DNA from 3 places in the Paenibacillus sp. FSL L8-0644 genome. Region 3 is predicted to be linked to each of the others. Evidence: riboswitches for the same ligand, from Rfam matches in the RefSeq annotation. Region 3 holds a riboswitch; each other region holds the start of a gene.
The links. Region 3 has a riboswitch for thiamine pyrophosphate ahead of NSS94_RS05080 (ECF transporter S component). Riboswitches for the same ligand answer to the same signal wherever they lie in the genome.

Region 1 (5,746 bases), 1.8 Mb from region 3:
TTGCTTGCGGGGGAACGTGTAGGTTTGGTAGGAGCTAACGGTGTTGGTAAATCGACACTCATGAACATTCTCACTGGAAAATTGCTTAAGGATGAGGGTAAAGTGGAATGGACTCCACGTGTGCGTTACGGCTATCTGGATCAGCATACCAAGCTGACACCGGGCAAAACGGTACGTGATGTATTGAAGGATGCTTTTCTTCCTTTGTTGGAATTGGAAAAGGAAATGATGCAGATTACTGACAAAATGGGGGATGCTTCTCCTGATGAGTTGGAAGTGTTGCTGGAACAGATGGGTGAAATTCAGGAGCAACTGGATATGGGGGATTTTTACCTCATTGATGTAAAGGTTGAAGAGATGGCGAATGGACTAGGTCTGTCGGCCATAGGACTGGATCGGGATGTATCCGCACTTAGCGGCGGGCAACGGACAAAGGTTCTTCTTGCTAAGTTGCTGTTGGAAAAGCCGAACGTCCTGTTGCTGGATGAACCTACCAACTATTTGGATGTAGAGCATATTGAATGGCTTACGCGCTATTTGAAGGATTATCCTTATGCTTTTATTCTTATTTCACATGATACTGAATTTATGAACCAGGTCGTTAATGTTATTTACCATCTTGAATTTGCCAAGATGACCCGTTATTCAGCTAATTATGAAAAGTTTCTCGAAATGGCGGATCTAAACAAAGCCCAGCATATTGATGCTTATGAGAAGCAACAGGATTTTATTAAGAAACAGGAAGATTTTATTCAGCGTAATAAAGCGCGTGCCTCTACATCAGGCCGAGCAAAGAGCCGTGAAAAGCAGCTTGATCGGATCGAACGTATTGATAAGCCTGAAGAAGCCGCAAAACCAACCTTTCAATTCAAAGAGGCACGTGCAAGCGGAAAGACGGTATTTGAGGGTATTGATTTTGAGATTGGTTATACACATGCCCTTTTGCCTAAAATGTCCATGACGATTGAACGTGGCGAAAAGATTGCAATTGTCGGCTACAATGGTGTCGGTAAATCGACATTGCTCAAAACCATATTGGGAAAAATTCCGCCAATCAGTGGAAAAACCTATCAAGGTGATTTTTTGCAGCCCGCTTATTTTGAGCAGGAAGTAAAGGCCGAGAAAATTACACCGATTGACGATGTGTGGAATGAATTTCCGCATTTGAACCAGCATGAAGTACGAGCGCATTTGGCGCGTTGCGGTTTGAAAAATGAGCATATCACGCGTCCGCTATCTGCGCTCAGTGGTGGAGAACAGGCTAAAGTCCGTCTTTGCAAACTGTTAATGCGTGAAAGCAACTGGGTACTGTTCGATGAGCCTACCAACCACTTGGATGTTAAAGCAAAGGATGAGCTGAAACGTGCTTTGAAGGAATACAAAGGGACCGTATTGCTTGTATCTCACGAACCGGACTTTTACGAGGATTGGGTAACCAAAACGTGGAATGTGGAAGAGTGGTCAAGTAAAGTTAACTAAAATCAGCTAAATCCAGTTCCAGCAAATTTCACACGAAGTGGGGTTTGCAGAATTAGAAAAATATGCTAAGCTATCTTTAGCTTATACAATAAAATAGTCACACTAGGGGAGCCGCCCATGCGGCTGAGACGGAATAAATGGATTTCGGACCCTTTGCACCTGATCTGGGTTATGCCAGCGTAGGGAAGTGAGCGCCGTACAAACAAGGCAACACCATCTTTATTTTTGTTTGTGCGTGGGACGATACACGTATACGGATATCATGGTCCGTTCGATTATTGGACGTTCGTTAAACCACTTCCTTGGGGAAGTGGTTTTTTTGCGTTTCGTTCATTTTAAGTAGTTCGAGCTTCCGTAGACGATTCACATATAATCCCCTTTCATTCCTGCTGGTAGACGTGGCTGGCTAAGCTTAGATCCTTTAGTCCAATGTGAGGTGAAGACAAAATCGAATTACACGCAATTTCGATGGAAAAGGGCACTTTTGCACAAGCCGCCCAAGTGGCTGCTGTGATTTGTCCGTATGTTCATTATGTACACGCACGTTTAAAACAGAATGGTGCCTCTGCATTGCTTTCTTTGACTCGCAGCCTGGTGGAGCAGGAAGTTCCTTTGCAACAAATTGTAGTAAATGATCGTGTGGATGTAGCTTTACTTACTTTGGTCGGAGCCGTTCAATTACCAGCTAATGGATTACCTGTTGTGGATGTGAAAAGCCTACTTCCAAAGGGTACACGCTGTGGAGTGTCTGTACATTCCTTGGAGGAGATGCAAATTGCTGAGCGGGCAGGAGCGGACTATGTACTTTATGGTCACGTATATGAGACCCATTGTAAGCCCGGTATTGTACCGCGGGGTTTAGCTCAGCTTGAACATATTTGCAGACTGTCAAACATTCCGGTGATTGCGCTAGGCGGCATACAACCGCATCATATCCCGGAGCTTTATAGGGCCGGAGCAAGCGGAATTGCGGTGATGTCTGGTATATGGGAGGCTGAGTCGCCCGTTGCAGCTGCAATGGAGTATAGGCGAATGGCAGACCTTGTAGTTCACAGCCTGTAGCGAGAAAACGAGAGTAGAGGCAAGCTGAAAGCAGAAGGGTTTATGGAGAGGAGATACGGAACAAATGCTAAAGATACACACAGAGGAAAGAGTGATTGGACACGCTGAATGCTTGGTCATAGGTGGAGGTGTCATCGGCAGTTCCATTGCTTATCATGTGGCCAAGGAGGGAAGAAGTACGATTATGCTGGAACGATTGATCCCGGGTGAGGGAGCCTCAGGAGCAGCGGTTGGAATGCTGGCAGCGGAAAGTGAAGAGTTCACCGGCTCTGAGCTATCACGATTTGCTCGCATAAGTCGAGATGCATTCCCTGAGCTTGTCTGTGATCTAGAGCGTTTGTCAGGTATTTCGGTGGAATTCCGTACTGAAGGGTTTGTGACCCCTTTCCGTACGGAGACTGAAGGCCAAAAACGCTGGAAAGCTGCTAAAACGCGAGAGGGTGATTCTCCTATCTGGTGGGATGCGAAAGAATTGGCCCGACGAATTCCAGGTTTGGATGAACAAGCGATCGGGGCAATATATCGTTCAAAGGAGACACAAGTGGCTCCTGTCCAGCTTTGCCGTGCTTATGCAGGTGCTGCTGCGGTGCTGGGAGCAACGGTATGGTCTGGTACACAGGCAGAGCAACTGGTCATACAGGATGGTCGAATTTGCGGTGTCCGTACAGATAGTGGTTTTTTTTCCTGCGATCAGGTCATTATTGCCGGAGGCTTGGATAGCATGAAATTGCTAGCGCAGGTTGGGTTTGAATATCCACTTTATCCGGTCAAGGGCGAAGCGGTAGCGGTCTCCTTGAAGGATCACCCGTTAGAATATACCATTTATGCTGATGATATTTACCTCGTGCCTAAACAGAATAACGAGCTTTGGATTGGGGCAACGAGCCTTCCACATCAATATGACGAAGAGGTGACCGTAGGAGGCTTGGAGGGGTTGCTGGCACGTGCCTCTGCCTGGCTGCCGCGCGTCCGTGAAGCTTCTTTTATACGCGCTTGGGCGGGCTTACGTCCGCAGGCTGTATCAGGTCATCCTTTTATAGGCATTGTTCCTGGGGGCGAGGGCGTATATGCTGCAGTCGGGCATTATCGTAACGGTGTCCTGCTGAGTGATGCTACCGGGCGTGCGATGGCAGCTATGCTTAATGGGGCTTGTGCAGCAGAACTTGGGATAAGTAGTTTTTCTTCTGAGCTCCTCAAGGAGAAAAGCTTATGAAGCTGACGATTAACGGCCAGAGCCTGACCTTTTCTAATCGAATCACTCATGTGAATCAATTGCTACATGAGCTTGATGTAAAGGTGAAAACCGTAGTGGTGGAGCTGAATCGGCATATATTGACCCGTGAAGATCATGATGAAGCGGTACTGAAAGATGGAGATTGCCTAGAGATTGTACATTTTGTGGGAGGCGGTTGATTATGTTAACCATTGGAAAAGCATCTTTTACCTCGAGGTTGTTGTTGGGAACAGGAAAATTCTCTGATCTAGATATCCAATCCCAAGCCGTAGAGGCTGCTGAGACGGAAATATTGACGTTTGCTGTACGGAGATTGAACTTGGAGGAACGGGATAAGCAGCATTTTCTCGATATGCTGGATTTGAGCCGGTATACACTTCTTCCCAACACAGCAGGGGCTACAACAGCAGAGGAGGCGATTCGTATTGCCAAATTGGCAAAAGCCTCCGGCCTGTGCGATATGATTAAGGTGGAAGTCATTGGGGATAGCAAGACACTGCTGCCGGACCCATTTGAAACGTTGAAAGCTAGTGAAAAGCTGTTAGAAGAAGGCTTTATCGTGCTGCCCTACATATCGGACGATGTGATTCTAGCAAAGAGGCTACAAGAGCTTGGAGTACATGCCGTTATGCCTGGAGCTTCACCGATTGGTACAGGACATGGTTTGCTTAATCCGTTTTCATTAGGTCTAATTATTGAACAGGCGGAGGTTCCGGTTATTGTCGATGCGGGTATTCGCTCACCCGGTGACGCGGCAATAGCGATGCAGTTAGGGGCAGATGCTGTTTTGTTGAATACAGCCGTATCAGGAGCGAAGGACCCGGTAAAAATGGCCGAGGCCATGAAACTGGCTGTTCGTGCTGGAAGATATGGTTTTGAGGCGGGGATGATTCCTGTAAAACGTTACGCTTCAGCAAGCAGTCCGATAGAAGGTATGGTTCAGGCATGAAGGTAACTGACAAATCCGGTGCAGGAGGAACACATTCAAGTGACCGTTATTCCAGACAGGAAAGATTCGCGCCCTTTGGACCGACAGGACAACGTCGGCTTGCTTCTTCCCACGTACTAATCATAGGTGCCGGAGCGTTAGGTACAGGTATTGCGGAAACGCTCGTTCGCGGGGGTGTAGGTACAGTGAGCCTCGTAGACCGGGATTATGTGGAATGGAGCAATTTGCAGCGCCAGCAGCTTTTTCAGGAAAGTGATGCTGCGCAAAGATATCCCAAAGTAGTAGCTGCTCAGCGAAGATTAAAGGATATTAATTCGGAAACGGTTATACATGCACATGTACTGGATGTTGGGGTGGAAGAGCTGGAAGAGTTGATCCAAGGGGTAGATCTCTTGATGGATGCAACCGATAATTTCGATACCCGACTTCTTATGAACGACATGGCACTCAAGCATCGGATACCTTGGATTTATGGGGGATGTGTAGGCAGCTATGGTGTAACCTACACCATTTTACCGGGTCAAACGCCTTGTCTTCACTGTCTGCTGGGAACTGTACCGTTTGGTGGGGAAACCTGTGATACCGCCGGGATTATTCCGCAGGCTGTACAGATGGTCACGGCTAACCAAACTACGGAAGCCTTCAAACTTCTTGGCGGATATCCGGAAGATTTGAGAGGAAAGTTACTTTCGTTTGATTTGTGGAAAAATGAGTATGTAGCGATAGCGGTAGATAGCGTTAAAAAGGAGAACTGTCCTTCTTGCGGCAGCCAACCGACGTATCCCTATTTGTCGGCCTCTCATCGGCAGAAAACAGATGTTTTGTGCGGTAGGGATACCGTTCAAATTAGACCAGCAAACCCGATCCATCTGAATCTTGCAGAAACGGCAGATAGATTTGCTTCTTTGGGAGAAGGAAAAGTAGAGCGAAATCCGTTTTTGGTTTCCTTTAGTACAAGCGAGCATCGCTTGGTTGTTTTTGCAGATGGCAGAGCGCTGATCCATGGGACAAAGGACGTGGCA
Region 2 (5,746 bases), 230 kb from region 3:
TGGTTGTCACAAAAACATCGGTTTACAGTAGCCGCGACTATTCTATATAATTTATGTAACCATGTTTCATAGTGTGAAACGAATATGGATACAAGAGGAGCGGTTCACGAATGGAAGACCGTAAATTAACCGTTCGCGCTGTAGAGCGTGCACTTGATATATTGCTGTGTTTTACCGCAGATTCGGATCTTGGCCTAACGGAGATTGCCTCCAAAATTGGTCTACATAAAAGCACGGTTCATCGGCTGCTGACTACGTTGGAGGATCGGGGCTTTGTCGTTCGGAATGCCGAAACGGAAAAATATCGACTTGGCTTCCGCATTTGGGAGCTATCCACACATTTGTCCCAAAGTGACGAGCCGGCGGTGTTGTTACAGCCTGCAATGGAAGGACTGCGTGACCGTCTGGGCGAAACGGTCAGCTTGTACTTACGGGACGGCAGCATGCGTATTCGCATACAAGCCGTGCAGAGCAATCAGGCGATCCGCAGGGTTGCGCCTGTGGGTGCGCGTATGCCGCTGGCTGTAGGAGCCTCCAGTAAGGTGCTGGCTGCCTTTATGCCGCCGCAGGAGCTGGAAGCCCTGCTAAGCGGGAATGAATGGCCGCCCTCGGTAGACGCGGAGGTCTATAAAGCCCAGCTGCAGGACATTCGCGAGAAGGGCTATGCGACCAGCTATGAAGAACGGGAGCCAGGGGCCGCTGCTGTGGCAGCACCAATTGTGAACCGGAAGGGACAGGTCACTGCGGCTTTATCTGTATCCGGTCCGGTCAGTCGGCTTGCACCCGAGACGCTACATGACTTTGCTCCGATTTTGATCGAAGCGGCGAAGGAAATGGGGCTTATGCTTCCGTAACAAGAATGAATGCAGTTGAAGCAAGCAAAGTGATTTGGTGAGGAGCGTCTTCTTGCTAAATGGAACCTAGAAGGGTTGCCAAAGCCATAAATTTGAAGTAGTCTGATAAGGATGGCGGGATGTCTGTTATGTCCGCCTCATGTGAATAGAAGTATCGCAGTTACTGGGGGAGCCTGTAATGCCGGGCTGAGATGGAATCGTGTAAGATTCCGGACCCTTTGCACCTGATCTGGATCATACCAGCGTAGGGAAGTAATCGGCCATTGAAATGTATACGCAGCTGCTGTCTACGGTGACGCATTGGAATAGGATTATTCCACATGTGCACGGTCTGGATAGCTGCCTCGTTAGATTAGCCGGTTCCCTCGGGAACCGGCTTTTTTGCATAGATCAGCGCCACCCTGGGAATGGTTCCGGATCGGTGTGTCATTTCATCGAAACAGGAGGAATGGACAATGAAGCCGACAGAAGTAGAAGGAACAAAAGGAACAGAATTTAAATCAGCAGAAGTAAGGTTGGCAGGAACAAGGGAAGTTGGGGTAGAGAAGACAAACGGGGAGCAAGCCAGTGGGGTAACGCCCTTTCCAGGGAGCCGTAAGGTATATATTCAAGGCTCGCGGCCGGACATTGCCGTCCCAGAGCGGGAAATTGCTCTTCATCCTACACATACGCCGCAGGGCACGGAGCATCATGAGCCATTGCGTGTGTACGATACGAGCGGTCCCATGACTGACGAAGCCTATCAGGTCGATATCCGTCAGGGCCTGCCTCCATTACGGCGAGCTTGGGCACTGGAACGGGGCGATGTGGAGGCTTACGAGGGACGCGCCGTCAAACCGGAGGATAATGGACTGAAACCTGGCTCCAAACGGGAGACAGTTGAATTTCCCGGCGTGACCAACCGTCCGCTTCGTGCTTCGCAAGGTCGTACAGTGACGCAAATGCATTATGCACGGCAAGGGATCATTACGCCCGAAATGGAATTTGCGGCGATCCGCGAAGGGGTGGAGCCTGAGTTTGTACGGCAGGAATTGGCGGCTGGACGAGCCATTTTGCCTTCGAATATCAATCACCCGGAAAGTGAGCCGATGGTCATTGGGCGTCATTTTCACGTGAAGATCAATGCGAACATTGGTAATTCTGCGGTTACCTCCTCGATTGAGGAGGAAGTGGAGAAAATGACCTGGGCTGTGCGTTGGGGCTCGGATACAGTTATGGACCTATCCACAGGCCGTAATATCCATACCACACGTGAATGGATCATTCGGAATTCTCCTGTACCGATTGGAACTGTGCCGCTGTATCAGGCACTTGAAAAGGTGAACGGCGAAGCAGAAGCGCTGACGTGGGAGTTGTATCGCGATACGCTGATCGAGCAGGCGGAGCAGGGAGTGGACTATTTTACAATTCATGCGGGTGTATTGCTGCGGTATATACCGATGACGGCGAATAGAATGACGGGAATTGTGTCCCGTGGCGGGTCGATCATGGCAGCCTGGTGCCTTGCGCACCATCAGGAGAATTTTTTGTATACACATTTTGAAGAAATCTGCGAAATTATGAAAGCCTATGATGTGGCCTTTTCTCTCGGGGATGGTCTACGTCCAGGTAGTATCTATGATGCGAATGATGAAGCACAGTTTGCAGAGCTGGAAACGTTGGGCGAGCTAACGCAAATCGCATGGAAGCATGATGTTCAGGTCATGATTGAGGGGCCGGGACATGTCCCTATGCATAAAATCAAAGAGAATGTGGATTTGCAAATGGAGATTTGTAAGGAAGCTCCTTTCTATACCTTGGGACCGCTCACGACGGATATTGCCCCCGGATATGATCATATTACCTCAGCCATCGGGGCGGCGATGATCGGTTGGTTCGGGACGTCCATGCTGTGCTATGTTACGCCTAAGGAGCATTTGGGTCTTCCGAATAAGGATGATGTCCGTGAGGGTGTCATTACCTACAAAATTGCGGCACATGCTGCCGATCTGGCGAAGGGCCATCCACGGGCGCAGCAGCGGGATGATGCTTTGTCCAAGGCACGCTTTGAGTTCCGCTGGCGGGATCAGTTCAATCTGTCGCTTGATCCCGAGCGGGCCTTGTCCTACCATGATGAAACGCTACCAGCAGAGGGAGCCAAGGAAGCACATTTTTGCTCGATGTGCGGCCCCAAATTTTGTAGTATGCGCATCACGCAGGACATTCGCGCCTATGCAGCGGATAAGGGGCTGAACACCGAAGAAGCAGTGGCCGCTGGGATGCGTGAGAAGGCAGAGCAGTATCGGGATGGCGGTCAGTAAAACGAATGTGTGAGTTTAGGAACGCATGAATCAAAAAAAGCCGTGGTTCTCTACAGTCGATGTAGGAAACTACGGCTTTTTGGCTTATGTAAAGCGAGTCATGCAACCGGATAAACGGCGCCTTATTTTTTACCCATTTTTTCATTCAAAATGTCCTGAAAGCTGAGCTTCTTCTCCGAGCTATCTTCTTTCTTCTGCATACTCACCGCGTTGGCACGTTGGTATTGGTGGTGAAAGGGCATCAGGGTGTGGACGGTTAAGTTCATTGTATTCATGTAGATCATTCCTCCAATTCCATATTGTCAAATTCAGATTGAGTTGCTTAGGACGTCTGTATAGGACTATTTATATGTACTTGATGTCGCAATGCTATGTAGGTTGCTTGGTTATGTTTCAATCATTATACCCACATTTTTTCAAAGTAAAACGCTTTTGACATAAAACAGGAAGATGGTCATGTGTGTTCAAAATGCCGATTAGGAGGATGGTCGTTTTAGGGGAAAATGTGCCTAGGTCTAAAACAAGGGCTTGAGGCCCGTTTTCTTAGTTTAGTAGTCGGGATTGTGTTTTTTTGTCGAATAACCTTGTAAAAGGAGGGTTTTGCGGACTCCTCAAGTCAGGATTGAGGCAGTCTGGTGGCGAATTAAAGTGTCAAAGTTGTATTGACTTTATGTTTGGTAGTAGATACCATGAACTGGTTGTCAGCGTATTTTGACAACAAGAGTCAGCCAATCGATCTGGCGATTCATCCTTTGAAATGTTAGAGAGAGGATTAGAGCATATATGAAAAAATGTATTGCAGACATCGCATTTATTATTCTGGGTGCGTTTTTTTTCGCGCTAGCTGTTAATCTGTTTGTGATCCCGAATGAGTTTGGCGAGGGGGGCGTTACAGGGGTCACAATCATCCTGTACTACCTGTTTCAGTGGTCTCCCTCGATCGTTAATCTGGTGATTAATGGCTTGCTGCTGATTGTCGGATATAAATTTTTAGACAAGAGAACGACCTTGTACACTATCATTGCGGTCGCTTTTAACTCGCTGTTTTTACATTTAACAGTCAACTGGCGGATTGATTCGCATGAGCCGACGATTAATGCCGTATTTGCCGGAGTTTTGGTGGGGGTTGGCATAGGCCTAATCGTACGGGTAGGCGGCACTACGGCGGGTACGGTCATTTTAGCACGGATTGCCAACAAGTATCTGGATTGGAATATCAGTTATGGCCTGCTGTTTTTTGATTTGATTGTCGCATTCTCTTCCTATTTTATTATTGGCCCGGAGAAATTGATGCTAACTATCGTTATTTTGTACGTTGGTACGAAGGTGATGGACTTTATGATCGAAGGACTGAACCCCAAAAAAGCGGTCATGATTATTTCGGAGCACCAAGATAAAATTGCCGAGATGGTCATTACGAAAATGGATCGTGGAGTTACTGTCCTGTCAGGCCACGGTTATTACACTAAAAATCCAAAAGAAGTGCTGTATATCGTCATTAGTAAACAAGAGGTATCGGCGCTTAAAAAGATAGTGAAAGCCATCGACACAGCAGCGTTTATCACCATTCATGACGTGCGGGACGTGTTCGGAGAAGGTTTTCTGGATATTTCGAAGTAACTGGTGGTGTGAAGATAAGGTTATAGGAGAATAGGGTAGGAAGTCGGTCCTGAGGGATCGGCTTTTTTGCTTTGAGATGTTTATTTTAATAATCGAAATAGAGTAGATAGATAATAACTTCTTTTCGAAACAGAAGAAAAGCTATTTTTTGTAAAAAAATATTGTGAATGTGACTTTGATCTCTTATTTTTTTGAAAAATATGCATTATGATCTGACAATAATATATATTTTATTAAAATATATTCATTTTTTATAATGAAGTATTATAAATACACTTACTTCTAAAATCAACTGAGAAACAGTTCCAAGTGAGGTTGTTTTGAGTGGAGAATAACTATGATTTAAAAAAAGAATTTAAAAAGCCGTGGATTCAGATTTCTATTTTATTTATTATATTGCATTTTATAAATATCATTTATTATATTGCCTTCAATGAACCCGCTAAAGCTCCCTTTAGCTTTTTTTATTGTGTCATCAGGAGCGATGATTATCTCTTTTCTTATTGTTGTCTTGTATCCAAAATTCTCGAAACATAGAGAACAATTTTCTGAAAATAATTTGGTTCCATATCGTAAAATATGTTCCAGTGTGTTTGTTGTTCTAAATTTTATTTTTCTTTTTTTAATGTTACTGTATTCAAATGCTATTTACTTCAGTCCCTTAAATATAGTTTTATTGGTTTCAGCGATATCGCACTTAACAGTAGGTATCACATTCACTAAATTAACACCTAACCGTTTAATTGGTTTGAAGTTCCCATGGCTGCTTTCGAATGAAAAGGCATGGAAGAAGACGCATCGTATCTCTGCTTATATTTGGATAGCCTTTGGCTTAATCGGGATCGTTATAGGATTAGGACAAGAAGTTAATGTGTGTATGGTGCTCGCTTCTTGTTTACCGACGATGATTAGTTTTGTTACTTCTCTCTTTCTAAGCCATAGGTATAAAAATATAGACTGCTGATATCTGTA
Region 3 (5,746 bases):
AATTATGCGAATGATCCCGATAGCCCACTTGTCCGGTGGCAGAGAAAACGGTTTTCCCCGCCGAATTTACGCAAGCTCATCGCTGGTTACAGTGTACTGACGGAATCGTATGGCGAAGTGCGCGTTCAAGGAGAATCGGTCAAAACCGCTATAGATGCCGTGTCACATGTGACAGTACCGATAGAGGAACTGGTGTATATTCCACCGACCATGAGTCCTGCTCCAGCGGTGTCTGCAGAGGAAGGTTATCTGGAGCATCCGCGTGAAGCGCTGGCTTATTATCGCGGGCAAGGGGTACAAACGATGGTGGCCGAGAAAAAACATATGGGTAGCCGGGCTATTTTGCTATTATTCAAAAACGAACAGGCCGCTGTCGAGTATGTAGGCTACCCGACATTGGGCACGATCTACAGTCGGAGCGGGAGAGCTTTCTTTGAACAAAGCCTTGGGAAGCAAGTGCTGGAAAAGCTGAATGTGGATCTACGGACTGCCGGATATTTTGAACGGAACCAGACGGATTTTGTGTTGCTGGATGCGGAAATTGTACCGTGGAATCTCAAGGCTCGGGAATTGATTGCTGCACAGTATGCGCATGTGGGTGAAGCAGCTCTGCTGGATCGCAGTAAGCTGGTAGACAAGCTGAAGCAGGCGAAGGTTGCGGGCCGAGAGGTTGGAGACTGGTTGGAGGAAATGGAACAGAAGTACGCGAATGCCGTGACGTTTCAAAAGGCTTTTCAAAAATATTGCTGGGATGTGGACGGTCTGGATGAGATTCGTATCGCACCGTTTCATACGCTGGCACACAGCGGAAAGACTTTTTTCGACCATTCTCATATTTGGCATATGGAGCAAAACCGGGAGCTGGCTGGGCTGTCTTCCCTGTTTATGGAGACAGAGTATCGCGTGATCACGGACGAAGCAAGCGAGGAAGAGGTCATTCGTTGGTGGAACGAGATGACAGAGGATGGTCATGAGGGGATTGTGATCAAGCCGGAACGCTTTTTGATGAAAAATCGGGACAAGATGATTCAGCCTGCAATCAAGGTGAGAGGCCGGAAGTATTTGCACATCATTTACGGTATGGATTATCTTGCCCCTGAGAATTTAAAGCGTCTGAAGCAGCGTCGAACGAACAAAAAGGAGCGTCATGCCCTGATGGAAGGAGCGCTTGGTATGGAAGGCGTGGAACGTTTTGTCCGCAAGGATACGGTAGATCGTATTCATGAATGCGTCCTTGCCGCACTATCTCTGGAATCAGAGCCGATTGATCCAAGATTGTAGTTTGCGAGGGAGGGATTGAGATGGAAAGGGGTACACCGTTAATTGATATTGGTGTGAACTTGATGCATCGTTCGTTTCATGCAGATCGGGAACAGGTGGTAGAGAGAGCCGCGGCTGTAGGGATTTCACCGCTGATTATTACTGGGACCAGTGTCCGCAGCAGTCGGGAAGCTTCTCAGTATGCAGCGCGTTATCCGGGCAAGCTGTATGCGACAGCTGGCGTGCATCCCCATGATGCCAAAGACTGCAGTGCAGACACGATTCAGCAGCTCCGCCAGTTGGCGGGTCAGCCGCAGGTCGTATCCATAGGGGAATGCGGATTGGACTATAACCGTGATTTTTCGCCACGTGATGTGCAGCGCCGATGGTTTGGCGAGCAAATCCAACTGGCGGGTGAGCTGAAAATGCCGTTATTTCTGCATGAACGAGATGCACATGAGGACTTTGTCGCTATGCTTCGGGAGTATCAAGGGCTTGTCGATAAAGCGGTAGTGCATTGTTTTACCGGCACGGAACAGGAATTGCGTACGTATGTAGAAATGGGACTGTATATCGGAATCACCGGCTGGATTTGCGACGAACGGCGGGGGAAGCATCTGCGTGAACTGGTCAGAGATATTCCCTTGGACCGTCTGATGATTGAAACGGATGCTCCATTTTTGACCCCGCGTAATTTGCCTGTGAAGCCTAAAGAAGGGCGTAATGAGCCCATGTATCTCGCTCACATTGCTGCTACGATAGCCGAATGTACAGGTCGAAGCATGATGGAGATCGAAATCGCGACGACGGAAACGGCTAAACGTTTCTTCGGATTATAGGATTGTCAAAGCCATAGATGTGGTATATATTATAGTGAATTAAAAAGCATTGTCGGGAGCTTGAGAAAGTCAGGCTGAGAGGGTGGCCCTTGCCACTGACCGTGAAATCTGATCTGGGTAATGCCAGCGTAGAGAAACCAAGAACACTATACAGGAATGCCGCTTTTTTTTGCGGTTGTCGATAGATTCAATGTATGTCCTAGCATTTTACCTTGATCCTGACTTGGCTGGGTATCAGTGTAGTAGTTTAGACTACTGGTTATATAAGGCATATCGACGAATGATGTTTTGTATGGTGCTTCACCTTTTACTGCGCATAAAGCTTGCCTGGAGATTCAGCTCCAGACAAGCTTTTTTTCATGGCCAAGAGGCCAACTATAAGGAAAAAGGGGAGCACGCAATAATGAATACTGCTGTAAGAGCGTCCAAAGGGTTGAAACTGACGGATATTTTGGTCACGATTGTGATCGCTGTTGTGTTCGGGTTGATCTACAAAATATGGGGACCTGCCTATGATTTGATGAAACCATTGGGTCTACACGCCGAGCAACTGATGTATGGCATGTGGTTTATGGCAGGTACGTTTGCTTATCTCATCATTCGCAAGCCGGGTGTTGCGATTTTGGCAGAGGTGGCAGCGGCAACGGTCAGTGCTTTTTTGGGAAGCGAATGGGGTATGTCCACCTTGTACTATGGCCTGCTGCAAGGCTTGGGAGCGGAGCTGTTTTTTGCGGCTTTTCTGTATCGGAACGCAAACCTGTGGGTTGCTTCGCTAGCTGCGGCTGGGGCGGCTGTCACTTCTCTGATTTTAGACTTCAGCTACGGGTATATTGATCAGCTATCGACTTGGAACTATGTTTTGTATATTGGATTTCGGATGATTGGCAGTATTGTGATTGCCGGGGTATTCGCGTTCTATCTGGCTAAGGCATTGGAGGTAACCGGAGTCACGCGAAGTTTGAGGCCTGCAACGGAACAAGATTATAAGGGGCTGGATTGATGAGCCGGGCAACCGAAGATGTGGTGGCTTCGATCACCCGGCTACGGTTGAAATTCCCCGGTGAGCAAGAGCTGCTTTTTCACAATATGTCTTTGTCTGTCCGCAAGGGGGAAAAGCTGCTGCTACTGGGACCGAGTGGATGCGGTAAATCAACACTGCTCCAAGTGTTAAGCGGTCTGATTCCACGCACGATAGAAGTGCCTATGAAATGCGATGCTGCTGTAATCCCAAGTGTCTCAGGTATTGTATTTCAAGATCCTGATACGCAGTTCTGTATGTCATATGCAGATGAGGAACTGGCTTTTGTGTTGGAAAATAATCAGGTTCCCCGGGAGCAGATGCGATCCCGTATTCGCGAGCTGCTGATACAGGTGGGTCTATCGACGGATGATATACATATGCCCATTGGCAGCATGTCACAGGGAATGAAGCAGCGGCTGGCGATTGCGTCTGTGCTGGCTATGGAGCCAGAAGTGCTTTTTCTGGATGAGCCCACGGCTTTGTTGGACGAGGAAGGCACTACACAGGTGTGGGATACCATTCGCAACATTTCGGTAGACCAGACACTGGTGATTGTGGAGCATAAAATTAATGAAATTGTCCATGATGTGGATCGGATTGTGGTGCTTTCTGCTCAAGGGGAGATCATTGCAGATGGAAGGGCCCAAGAAGTATTTCATGTGCACCGGCAGGCATTGTCCGAGTACGGCGTGTGGTATCCGGGAGTATGGAATGAAGCGTCTTCGCCACGTTGGAGTGAAGCAGTGACGCAACAGAATGGTGCGGGGACTGATGTGCTGGAGCTGGAACATTTTAGCGGCCTCCGCGGTTTAAGTTCAGTGATTTATGTGGAGCATGCGCAGGTGAAGCCTGGCGACTGGATTGGCGTGGTTGGTGAAAACGGGGCTGGCAAAAGCTCGCTACTGCTCTCCATGATGCGCTTACTTCGCACACAGGGACGTTATAGCGTGCGCGGAATTGAGGCAGGCAGTACAGAACAACTGGCAGAGCGTATCGGGTTCGCGTTTCAAAATCCCGAGCTGCAATTTGTAGCGCATACCGTACGAAAGGAACTAGAGTATTCGTTACCCAAGAGCTTGTATACCGTTGAACAGTGCCGGGAACGGGTCGATCGGATGCTCGTACAGTTCGGACTGGAGCGGCTGGACGAGCGGCATCCGTATCAGCTTTCGTTAGGCCAAAAAAGGCGGTTGAGTATTGCTACGGCTATGATTCGTGAGCCGGAAGTGCTGCTGCTCGATGAACCGACCTTTGGGCAGGATGCGCGTAATACCTTTGTCATGCTGGATATGTTGGAGCAGCTGAGAGCGGCGGGCACGGCCATTGTGATGGTCACCCATGACCCGGAAATTGTCCGTCGATATTGTACCGATACATGGCGGATTCAGAAAGGGGAACTACAGTATGAACCTGTCCTTTCCCCATCATAAAACATGGCTGCATCGCGTGAATCCGGGCCTAAAGCTCGTGATGTTTTCCATCCTGTTTGTGGTCGTTATAGTCATTCATGATCCGAATGTCATGTTTAATGTTGCGTGTGCTATGCTGTTGCTGCTTGTCTGGTCAGGCCATCCATGGAAGAGGCTGCTGCTATACGGGTCTCCCTTTATATTGGTGTTTATTTCAACTTCAACGGGCATGATGATGTTCGGCAAAGGGGTGACGACCTGGTGGACATGGGGCTTGATCCATGTGACGCAGGAAAGCTTTTACCGAGGCATGCATCTGGGCTTTCGTGCGCTGAGTATGGCTGCGGTAGGTTTGTTGTTTGGTTTAACGACTCGTCCAGTGGACCTTTTTTATTCACTGATGCAGCAATGGAAGCTCCCTCCGAAGTATGCATACAGCTTTTTGGCAGCCATGCGGTTGATGCCTATGATGGTGGAGGAATTCCAGGCATTGAGACAAGCCCACCGTATTCGAGGTTTACATCAGCATGTGTCCAAATGGAATATGTATGCCACGCTTCGCAGGTATGCGATTCCGCTACTCGCTCAAAGTATTCGGCGTGCCCAGCGCATTGCTATTGCTATGGAAGCCAAGGGTTTTACCAATGAAACCAAGCGAACGTATTATTATGCGATCGGCTATTCGGCTATAGATATTGTATTCATATTCTATTTTGTCGTCATGCTTACGCTGGCTTGGGGACTTGGGATTTGCTTTCCTTATGTAGGGGTGTGGGATGTACGTTAATTGTTGTCAAAAGGCTTTGCCCGTTTTCTGCTCTGTGGTATATTAATGCAATGGGAATTGACGGCTCGTACAGACCCGCCTGGGCTGGCGGGCTTATTACATTTTCCCTGAGAAATGGATCATCAGGAGGCCAGGTTTCATGATTACGCTGCATCAGGTAAACAAGCATTATACCACCTCAAGCGGCCAATTTCATGCGGTTCAATCCGTGTCCCTTCAAGTGGAGGAGGGGGAAATCCACGGTATTATAGGTGCCAGCGGTGCCGGTAAGTCTACCTTGCTCCGGTTGATGAATGTATTGGAAAGGCCGGATGAGGGAAACGTGGTTGTGAACGGGGAAGATCTGACTCGCATGCCGGAAAAACGTCTCCGTGAAGCGCGGCGATCCATAGGGATGATTTTTCAGCATTATCATCTTGTTCACAATCGG

Region 1: another riboswitch for thiamine pyrophosphate. It lies ahead of NSS94_RS13150 (thiamine phosphate synthase); the one in region 3 lies ahead of NSS94_RS05080 (ECF transporter S component).
Region 2: another riboswitch for thiamine pyrophosphate. It lies ahead of thiC (phosphomethylpyrimidine synthase ThiC); the one in region 3 lies ahead of NSS94_RS05080 (ECF transporter S component).

What each region holds. Positions count from the first base shown of each region.
Region 1 is NZ_JBBOYN010000001.1:2,939,419-2,945,164, reverse strand. It holds gene NSS94_RS13155 (ABC-F family ATP-binding cassette domain-containing protein) at 1-1,479, shown strand, start outside; TPP riboswitch at 1,574-1,682, shown strand; gene NSS94_RS13150 (thiamine phosphate synthase) at 1,948-2,541, shown strand; gene thiO (glycine oxidase ThiO) at 2,606-3,754, shown strand; gene thiS (sulfur carrier protein ThiS) at 3,751-3,954, shown strand; gene NSS94_RS13135 (thiazole synthase) at 3,957-4,724, shown strand; gene NSS94_RS13130 (ThiF family adenylyltransferase) at 4,721-5,746, shown strand, end outside.
Region 2 is NZ_JBBOYN010000001.1:902,485-908,230, forward strand. It holds gene NSS94_RS04120 (IclR family transcriptional regulator) at 111-854, shown strand; TPP riboswitch at 1,010-1,122, shown strand; gene thiC (phosphomethylpyrimidine synthase ThiC) at 1,310-3,154, shown strand; gene NSS94_RS04130 (hypothetical protein) at 3,277-3,429, opposite strand; gene NSS94_RS04135 (YitT family protein) at 3,938-4,774, shown strand; gene NSS94_RS26185 (SdpI family protein) at 5,400-5,738, shown strand.
Region 3 is NZ_JBBOYN010000001.1:1,128,723-1,134,468, forward strand. It holds gene NSS94_RS05070 (polynucleotide kinase-phosphatase) at 1-1,281, shown strand, start outside; gene NSS94_RS05075 (TatD family hydrolase) at 1,302-2,099, shown strand; TPP riboswitch at 2,143-2,252, shown strand; gene NSS94_RS05080 (ECF transporter S component) at 2,503-3,099, shown strand; gene NSS94_RS05085 (ABC transporter ATP-binding protein) at 3,099-4,550, shown strand; gene NSS94_RS05090 (energy-coupling factor transporter transmembrane component T family protein) at 4,525-5,316, shown strand; gene NSS94_RS05095 (methionine ABC transporter ATP-binding protein) at 5,456-5,746, shown strand, end outside.